DNA from 3 places in the Paenibacillus sp. SRL342 genome. Region 2 is predicted to be linked to each of the others. Evidence: riboswitches for the same ligand, from Rfam matches in the RefSeq annotation. Region 2 holds a riboswitch; each other region holds the start of a gene.

Region 1 (3,283 bases), 3.3 Mb from region 2:
AACAATGGTCAACAGGTTGTAACTTTTCGCCCAGGAAGCCACGGCTTCCACATCGGTGATCATCATCAGTGGATTGGTTGGTGTCTCAATAAATACAGCTTTTGTATTTGGCTGACGAACCTTCTCCAGTGCTGCAAGGTCATTCGTGTCCACATAACTAGCAGTTACGCCGAAACGGGACAGAATACGTTCCAGCAGACGATAGGTTCCACCGTACAGATCCAGCGATACAATCAGATGATCCCCTTGACCAAACATGGCAAAGATCGTTTGCAGCGCGGCCATTCCCGAGCTACAGGCAAACCCTGCATCACCGGACTCCAGCGCTGCGGCGGCTTCTTCCAATACTTTACGGGTTGGATTAGTCGTACGAATATAATCAAACCCCGTGCTTTGTCCAAGCTTCGGGTGGCGAAACGCAGTGGATTGATAGATCGGAAAGTTAATGGCGCCTGTTACCGGTTCATTGATGGACCCAATTTGTGCTAAGCGGCTTTCGATTTTCAACTTGTTGTTGTCTTCCATTGCTGCATCCTCCTGTAATCTCGATTAGATTTGCGGGCCAATATCGTAAGGTGTTTCTTGATACACATAGTAATTGAGCCAGTTAGAGAATAATAAGTTGGCATGAGCGCGCCAAGTAGCCGGTGGCACACGGGAAGGGTCGTCATTCGGATAATAATGCCTAGGCAATGCGATATCCAAACCTTTGGCTGCATCCCGGTCATACTCCCACTTTAATGAGAACGGGTCATACTCGGCATGTCCTGTGGCAAAAATCTGTTTGCCGTCTTTGGTAGCAACCAGGAAGATCCCCGCTTCCTCGGATTCAGCCAAAATCTCTAAATTCTCATTCTTTTCAATATCTTCGCGTCTCACTTCCGTATGACGGGAATGTGGAACGTTGAATACTTCATCGAACCCACGCAACAACGGAACATGTGGTTTATTGATGGTATGTGGGAAAACCCCAAAACACTTTTCTTCTAGTGCAACCTTGGGTACGTCAAAATGATGGTATAAACCTGCCTGGGAAGCCCAACATATGTGGAGGGTTGAAGTCACATTGGTTTTGGTCCATTCGAAGATCTCCTGGATTTCATTCCAATAGTTCACGTCTTCGAAATCCATCTGTTCCACCGGGGCACCCGTAATGATCATTCCATCGAAACGGCGGTGCTCAATCTCATCAAAGGTTTTATAGAACAGATCCAAATACTCCTGAGACGTATTCTTCGACGTATGGGATTTGGGATGTACGAGAACGACATCCACCTGAATAGGCGTGTTTCCCACCAGACGAAGCAATTGTGTTTCGGTCGTTTCCTTTGTGGGCATCAGGTTTAATATAGCGATACGGAGTGGACGAATATCCTGCTGATATGCAGAAGTTTCATCCATGACGAAGATATTCTCTCCTTCAAGTACTTCTTTTGCTGGTAGAGTATCGGGTATTTTGATTGGCATAGTAAATCTAACTCCTCCTTGTGCATAGATAGATGCAGCCACCCCTGGCTTGATGTCTTCACATCAATACAGTTATAGACTGCCTTGAGCTTGTAAAAACATTGAATTGCTCTTTCATCCAACGTTACAAACAACCACAAGTTCCTTAGCGAAAATCACTGCTGAGAAGTCGGGGCATATAACAAAGACCTTCCTCGGATTTCGAGAAAGGTCATATGTAAAAAAGATATGCGCCTCTCTCATCTCTCAGTTACAACAGTGCCACTTGACACTTAGTCGCTGCAAGAATTAGCACCGTGCGGTATACCGCCGGTTGCCGGGTTTCATCGGGCCAGTCCCTCCACCTACTCTTGATAAGATTTCGCTGTATTAGATTGTAATTAAATATGGTTCACCGTCTACTTTATTACATTAATGCCCTCACGTCAAGATGCAGTTCGATGTCTGCTTCCCAGATCGGAACCGTTCATCATCCATTGTCATACACTGCCTCAGGGCGCGAAATAGACACATTTTTGCGCTTGAAAGCACCTTGTACCAGCGGTATACTAAACAAGGTGTTATAAACCCTTATGTGAGAGGTGACATATTAAATGGATGGCGACCCGAGGCCTGACTGGCAGCCGAATTCCGACAAACTGCATAGAGAATTGACATCAGCATGCCGGCAGCGGGACGTGACTTCCGTTTGAGTATATAGTGAACGCAGCCCTGATCTCCAGGCTCCGCTGCCGACCGGCTGATTTGTTCTTTTTGCGCCCATAATGATAATATCCGCCAAGTTGGCGGGTGCAGAAGGAGTAGATTAACGATGAAAATCCGGTTGGTAAACAACGGTGTATTTATTCCGGTGGACGACATTCAGCAGGCGCTGACTCCACCAGCGGAAGGATTTTACTGGATTGATGCGGACGTAGACGATTTGGCGGTACTTCAGCCGTTGTTCTTGATGCATGATCTGGCTGTGGAAGACTGTCTTAGTGACGAAGAACAACGTCCGAAGATTGAAATTTATGAGAACCATTATTTTATTGTGATTAATAGCATCCGTTTCGATGATGAAGAGATATTTCTACGTGCGGTCAACCTGTTTCTCGGCAGACATTTCATTATTAGTGTTACCAAGCAAAAGGTCAGCGAATTGCGCACACTGAAACCAATCCTGTGGGAACAGGAAATCAGTACACCAGATCGTCTGCTGTATTTGCTGGTTGACTTGATTGTTGATAATTATTTCACCGTAGGTGACCGAATCGAAGCACGGATCGAGAAGCTTGAGGAAGACATTCTGATGCACACCAAAAAGTCACATCTAAATGAGATTATCGGGCTGCGCAGTGAGATTCTGTGGCTGAAAAAAGTGCTTGGACCTCAGAAAGAGGTCATTAACACCCTGAACAAAAAAGATCTGCGTCTCATCGATGATCAACTGCAAAAATATTTCAGTGACATCTATGAGAATGCTGTAAAAATATCTGAAACCTTTGAGACTTATCGCGACCTGATGGGCAACTTGCGAGAAGCCTACCAATCCAGTATTGCGAACCGGGCGAATGAGATCATGCGTGTATTTACCGCTATTACCACGGTCTTCATGCCGCTGACGGTCATTACGGGTATATACGGCATGAACTTTACGAATATGCCAGAGCTTAACTGGAAATACAGCTATTTTGTTGTGATTGGCCTGATGGTTACCCTGGGCCTGAGCATGTTCTTCATTTTCCGCAAGAAAGACTGGGTATGAACTCATATGAAATAACAAAGACGAAGCGCTCCTCTGGGAGAAACGCCTCGTCTTTTTTCATTTCTGATC
Region 2 (3,283 bases):
CAAGCAGTCCAGGCAGTGCCTCAGGCAGTAATACCCGTCTTACAATCTGTCCGGTCGATGCACCCATCGACTGTGCCGCTTCAATGACACCACGATCAACTTCTCGCAACGTCGTCTCCACCAAACGAGCGAAGTAAGGAGCTGCCGAAATAACCAAAGGTGGTATAACACCAAGCACCCCCGTAGCTGTACCGACGAGTATACGAGTGAATGGAATAAGAGCAACAATCAATATGATAAATGGGACTGAGCGCAAAATATTCACAATCAGGGATAGTATAGTGTACACTGCCCGTGACTTAATCGAAGCAGATCGGGCTGTCATGAATAGCAGTACTCCGAGCGGTAAACCTAAGATAACGGTAAACAAGCCTGATACACCCAAAATTTGCAGTGTCTCTATGGAAGCTTTGCCAACCTCTTCCCAACGTACGGTTGAAAAATCCATCTAACGAAGCACCTCCACATCAAGTCCCTCAGCGGTTAATTCTGATATCGTCCGATCAATCGCATTTGAATCACCCTCGAACCGAACGGTCAGTTGCCCATAAGGAACCTGTTTGATCGTAGAGATTGTACCTTGCAGGATGGCAAAATCCACGCCTGTTTTACGTACCGTTCTAGACAAAATCGCTTCATACGTTTTGTTACCCAGAAATGATATCTTCACAAGTTTGGAAGCAGCACCTGCCTGCAATTCAACGCCTGCATTTGCCAGAGCGGTCTCTTCCAGAGCAAGTCCAGCTTCATGGTCACGCATCATGAAGTCCCGCGTAATCGCATGCTGCGGCTTCAGGAACACGTCTGTTACAGGTCCTTGTTCCACAATGCCACCTTGATGAATGACAGCCACCTTGTCACAGATGTTCTGAATGACATGCATCTCATGTGTGATCAGCACAATCGTAAGGTTGTACTTTTCATTAATGTCGAGTAATAACTTAAGGATTGAATTTGTCGTCTGCGGATCAAGTGCCGAAGTAGCCTCATCACAGAGAAGAACATTTGGGTCACTTGCAAGTGCTCTCGCAATCCCTACACGTTGTTTCTGGCCACCCGATAATTGAGCCGGATATTTGCTGCTGTGGTGCTCCAGACCAACCAGTGCAAGCATTTCCTTCACTTTGCGATCAATGGCTTCCTTGGGTGTATTCACAAGCTTTAGTGGAAAAGCTACATTGTCATATACCGTTGCCGAAGATAACAGATTAAAGTGTTGAAAAATCATCCCGATCTTGCGTCTCTGTTGCTGCAATTCGGTTTTTCTTAGTTCAGTAAGGTTGATTCCGTCGACCCATACCTCACCCTCCGTAGGCCGTTCCAGCAAATTAATACAGCGAATCAATGTGCTTTTGCCCGCTCCGGAATGGCCAATCACTCCGTAGATTTCGCCCTTTTGGATGCTTAAATTCAGCTCGGACAACGCTGTTGTAGATTTTGCCCCTTTGCCGTACGTTTTCGTTAAACCTTTTAATTCAATCAATCGCACTTGCCCCTTTCCAACCACCTACATGTATCTTTACCCGATCTAAAGGAAAACTCCCCTTAAAGTACAAAAAAAGAGCCCTTTGCAGATACAAAGAGGGCTCTTTACGTGAAAGAATATACCTTCTCATCTGCCAAAATCGTGTCTCGCACCATTTTGTAGGAATTAGCACCTAACATCTATAACGAATGATACATGTATCATGTCGTTACAAATCGGTTGCCGGGCTTCATCGGGCCTGTCCCTCCGCCGCTCTCGATAAGAAATATGTTGTTGTAGGATTTTATAAGTTCATGTAGTTTATGCTTTATAATGTGAACGTAACTTTTGAAATATCAGTTCAATCTTTGTCACTGTAACATTCTAATTGAAACTCAGTATATTCCAAGTATTCCGATTTGTCAAAGGGAATTATTTCTTTTCCATATTTTGTTGATATAACTATAAGAGGCTGTTAACGTTTCACAGACCATATCCACGCCCTGACGCATTTCCTGCACATGCTGATTCAGATCCTCCAATTTCACTTTACCTTGCAGGGTCTGATGTAACTGCCACAGGTCATCATGCATTTCAGAGTTCATGTAGTGAATTTCCATATTACGTCGTTTGCGCAGCTTGCTCATCGGTTCACGATAAGAGTCCTTGATCTGTATTAATTGCAACGCAAGATCATGATGCTCCCTCGCATAATCGAACTGCCTTAACACCGTAAAATAAGAAAAATGCGCTTTGGTATTGGAAGTATTCAGCTGGAATATTTCATTTAATACCGTGCCCACTTTATCCAGAATGGCAAAGCAGCGGATAAAGCCATCTTTGTAGAAATACACATATCGGGCATACTCGGCTTTTTCAGTCGGCGTCATATCGTTCGTTGAACCTGCAACGACCTTTTTGCGAAAATGAGCAGCAGCGAAACAGCTTTGCTCCAGTTCATCCAGTGAGGAGATGAGTCCCTGCGTCCACACATACAGCTTTCGATAGTCATGCGTGGGATCATGGTCTACATGCATTTGTCGCTGAAATAGCTCAAGCGTATGCGCCATTGCGTCCATCGCTGCCTTCAATTTACCTTCGTTTATACGTGGCTTTTCCCCCAACAACGTTCGTAGCATATCTAACCTCCTCTTTTCCAAATCAACAAGAATTCATCACCGTAAACGTAAAACATCATCCATTCCGTGTAATTGCTGCATGCCATAGGTTGCCCTGATCCCACTGACATCAAACAAAGTCCACCTGTCCAATGATGTACATCACTGGGTGGTGGACTTTCATGTTTAGCCCAAAAGAATGGAGCTATGTCTTAGAATCGATTAACCGGGCGATGCAGCTTGTACACCAGGAAACTCATATACGTTAAGATTCCGAACAATAGGGCAATATCCAGCATATGAGCAAGAGCTACGAACATGTATACTTCCGGACGGTTCATTGTCACCATCATGAAAATACCAATGACTACTTGCATCAGAATAAGAACAACGGATACCACACCAAGAGTACGCATTTCCTTGTTGTCCGGATGATTACGGTAAGCGAAGTGACCCAGGATTGCGATAACAATCACGAGCGACGCAGCTGCTGCACGGTGAGCAAAAGCAACCGCTACCCCACCTGAAAGCTCAGGAATAATCTGCCCGTTACAGAGCGGAAATCCGGAACATCCGCCGGCAGAATCCGTGTGGCTCACAAATGCACCCGTGTATACCACGAGATATGTGTAAATGGTGGAGAACCAGACCAGATTCCTGAATTTTTTAGTGACCCGAGGGTATTTATTCAGGCGCTCCA
Region 3 (3,283 bases), 320 kb from region 2:
GGCATAATATAAATGAAACAATCGGTACCACCGGATAGAGTGGTGTGCGGTACACCAGATCTTTGACCGCATGGCCTTCACGGATATATTGTCTGCGGAACATGTATTGGGAGGCACTGATGCTCATCCATACTGCAACAACAGCCAGACCTGAAATGGAAACCAGTGTTATATATACGGTACCTGGCGCAATGATGCTGGACAGCAAGGCCAGCGCACCACCTACCATGCTGATCAGAAGTGCATTCAGTGGTACCCCACTTTTGGTCAATTTGGCAAACCACGGAGAGATCGTTCTTTTGTCAGCCAAAGACCAGAGCATCCGTGAAGATGCATACAAGCCCGAATTGGCAGCAGAGAGAATCGCCGTCAGAATAACAAAGTTCATAATGTCTGCTGCATAGGGTACACCCACCCGTTCCATTACCGCTACAAACGGACTTTCCAGTACACTGGCATCCGACATGGGCAGTAAGGCCGACAAGATAATGATCGTTCCGATGAAGAAAATAACTAAACGCCACAGCGTTGTATGAATAGCCTTCGGTATCGTCTTTTCCGGGTTCTCCGTCTCACCGGCAGCAATGCCGATTAATTCGGTGCCTGAGAAGGCAAAGTTTACAGCAAGCATGGTCATCAATATCGCTGTAGCCCCATGAGGGAACCACCCGGATGCGGTAATGTTCGATAGAAACGGCGCTGGTTCAGCATCCGCCATCGGAATGAACCCAAACATGGCTGCGCCACCGATAATAATGAAGATTACGATAGTCACTACTTTTACAGATGAGAACCAGAACTCGGATTCCGCAAATAATTTCACCGTTAAAGCGTTAAACAGAAAGATCATCAGGGCAAAGAGCGCGCTCCATATCCATACGTTCACCGATGGGAACCAGCGCTGCATCAGCAATCCGGCGGCTGTGAATTCGGAGCCAAGCGCAACAGTCCAGGTTAACCAGTATAACCAAGCCACCGTGTAGCCTGTTGCTGGTCCGATATATTTGGCTGCATAACTATGAAATGCTCCCGTCTCTGGCATATGAACAGACAGTTCACCAAGACAGAGCATCACCAGATATACAACGATGGCTCCGATCAGATAGGACAGAATGGTACCCAGTGGTCCCGCTTGCTGAATGGTGTAACCTGAGCTGAGGAATAATCCCGTTCCAATAACTCCTCCGAGAGAGAGCATGACCACATGCCGTGCCTGCATTTTCCGCTGAAAATGCCCTTTGTCGTTGTTGTTCTCCATACCTGCTGCTCCCCTACTTCTTCATCCAGAAAAAACAAAAAAGACCCACTCTGCCTAAAGAGTGCGCCGTTACTGACAAATAAAAACAAACGCTCCTATCTATCAGGCTTTCACCCGCTGGAATTAGCACAGTATCCTTCAGATCTGTTGCTGAGGTTTCTAAGGGCCAGTCCCTCCACCTCTCTGGATAAGAAAATGATTTTTTATAAATATAGCGATCTATCATGAATGTGTCAACATTTAAATCATAAATGAAACACATCGCTATTCGGTGGATGATCCCGGATTGGTAATGCTAATCTTCACATCGTACGTAATTGGCACGGTACTAAAAATGTTATCCCAATCATCTTTGACTTTCTTCCATGTTTTGGGCTCTTTAATACGTAAGCTATCCCGAAAATCCGCAACATCCACTTTGTAGGTATGCTGCAGCTTGTATAACACCTGACGAATCTGTTGTTCCGCCAGTTCAGCAAATTCTTTTTCCAGTTCCCCGCGATAAGCCCCTTTTTCCTCTCTTTCGGGAGCACGCCAATCCTCCATTAACCAGCCTTCGGATTCGGTCTTTACATGGAATGAAATATCATTGCCAACAACCTTGGGAATTACTTTTGTTTTCTTCTTTTTCATTTCATATACAACAGTGAATCCCTCTTTGTTGTAAGTCTTCAAGACGCCTCCTCTTTCCTTAGGCCTGAGCCACGATAAACCTTCCAGATCCGTTTGACTTAGTTCTCCAATAAACTTGGTTGTTTTCCCATCGAATATGCTGCCACCTGAGAACTTGCCCTCTCCATTGGAGTACAGTACATTCTGGAGCAAGAAACTGGAACCAGATTGCATTTGGGCATCTAATTTGGAGAGCAAAACAGGGTCAAGGATTTTGTTGGACAAGTATGAATTACCGGTAATTCCTGTTAGATAAAATGCTGGAATCCGAGAGGGATCATCCGAAGTCAGGACATCCACGGCGCGATGATGACTTATCAGCACCAGACAATTTGGACGAATATCGTTATCCCGAAGTACAAAATCCAGCAGCTGGTCCAGACCATACTTTTTGGCAATATCCTTGGAGACAACGATGACCTTTAGATGATGTCCGATAAGTGGACGGTCTCGCCTTAGTGCAAACTGACGAAAGATTTGCAGCAACGAATCTCCAGTAAGCTGTTCATTGGAATAGGAAGTCTTTCCCGAAGCAGGTGAACCGGATTGTCCGCCCTGTTTACTGTTCGAACCGCCCGTCCCGGGAGCAATCTGCACGGTAGCCGTTATATAATTATTCTTTGGATACTTTCCTCCCTGGGCAGCGATGTCCTTCTCAAATTCTGTTTCTTTCGCGATATCGATCCCGAGACCAACATAGACACTTAGTTCCTCGATCTCCCTACTGCTCCAGCATCCGGATATTACCAGAAGAACGGACAAAGCAAAGGCTACACGTAAAAGCATAAAAATACGAATCATGCTTGCTTGCCTCCCTTTTTGCGAATCAGACTTATTAACAGCAGCAACAGAGGTAAAATGGCAAAAAGAAGCACGGATAGATTGCCCAACATATCACCCAGTGCAAAAGTTTCATCCACGGTTTTCGGCATTAATGCTGTTAGATATATTACTGGCAGAAAGGCGTACATAATGACCTTGATCTTCTTCGTACGAAATAAATCCCGAATGCCCACCGAAGCGCAATAGTGTGTGATCGTGAAACTCGAGAAGATCTGCATAATCCAGATGACCAGTAGCAGGGATTCGAACCGTTCAAAGATCAAACCTTGAATCTCGAAGCTTCTAACCAGATCGAGCGTGGGCCAAGTACGTGTTTTGATGCCGTCGAGTGACAGACTGCCTACAACCATCACAACAGTAATCAGATAAATCATAGTCGATATGATGATGCCCCAGCTCATGGCTACATTGCTCTTTTTGGGATTTTTCATATAAGCAGTCATGACAAACATGACTTCGTACCCCGTGTAAGCCAGCAACGAAGGTTTCAAACCTTTGAGGACTGGCATG

Evidence for each region. Region 2 has a riboswitch for S-adenosylmethionine ahead of AC4E8D_RS25770 (methionine ABC transporter ATP-binding protein). Riboswitches for the same ligand answer to the same signal wherever they lie in the genome.
Region 1: it holds a riboswitch for S-adenosylmethionine, as region 2 does, so the genes downstream of both, metA (homoserine O-acetyltransferase MetA) here and AC4E8D_RS25770 (methionine ABC transporter ATP-binding protein) in region 2, are expected to answer to the same signal.
Region 3: it holds a riboswitch for S-adenosylmethionine, as region 2 does, so the genes downstream of both, mmuP (S-methylmethionine permease) here and AC4E8D_RS25770 (methionine ABC transporter ATP-binding protein) in region 2, are expected to answer to the same signal.

The regions. Positions count from the first base shown of each region.
Region 1 covers NZ_OZ481790.1:1,962,425-1,965,707, reverse strand. Annotated here, with positions in the region: gene AC4E8D_RS09030 (PLP-dependent transferase) at 1-525, opposite strand, end outside; gene metA (homoserine O-acetyltransferase MetA) at 550-1,467, opposite strand; SAM riboswitch class I at 1,704-1,827, opposite strand; gene corA (magnesium/cobalt transporter CorA) at 2,279-3,214, shown strand.
Region 2 covers NZ_OZ481790.1:5,848,336-5,851,618, forward strand. Annotated here, with positions in the region: gene AC4E8D_RS25765 (methionine ABC transporter permease) at 1-448, opposite strand, end outside; gene AC4E8D_RS25770 (methionine ABC transporter ATP-binding protein) at 449-1,483, opposite strand; SAM riboswitch class I at 1,610-1,751, opposite strand; gene AC4E8D_RS25775 (Cthe_2314 family HEPN domain-containing protein) at 1,888-2,604, opposite strand; gene AC4E8D_RS25780 (COX15/CtaA family protein) at 2,796-3,283, opposite strand, start outside.
Region 3 covers NZ_OZ481790.1:6,164,484-6,167,766, forward strand. Annotated here, with positions in the region: gene mmuP (S-methylmethionine permease) at 1-1,258, opposite strand, end outside; SAM riboswitch class I at 1,351-1,452, opposite strand; gene AC4E8D_RS27210 (Ger(x)C family spore germination protein) at 1,523-2,731, opposite strand; gene AC4E8D_RS27215 (GerAB/ArcD/ProY family transporter) at 2,728-3,283, opposite strand, start outside.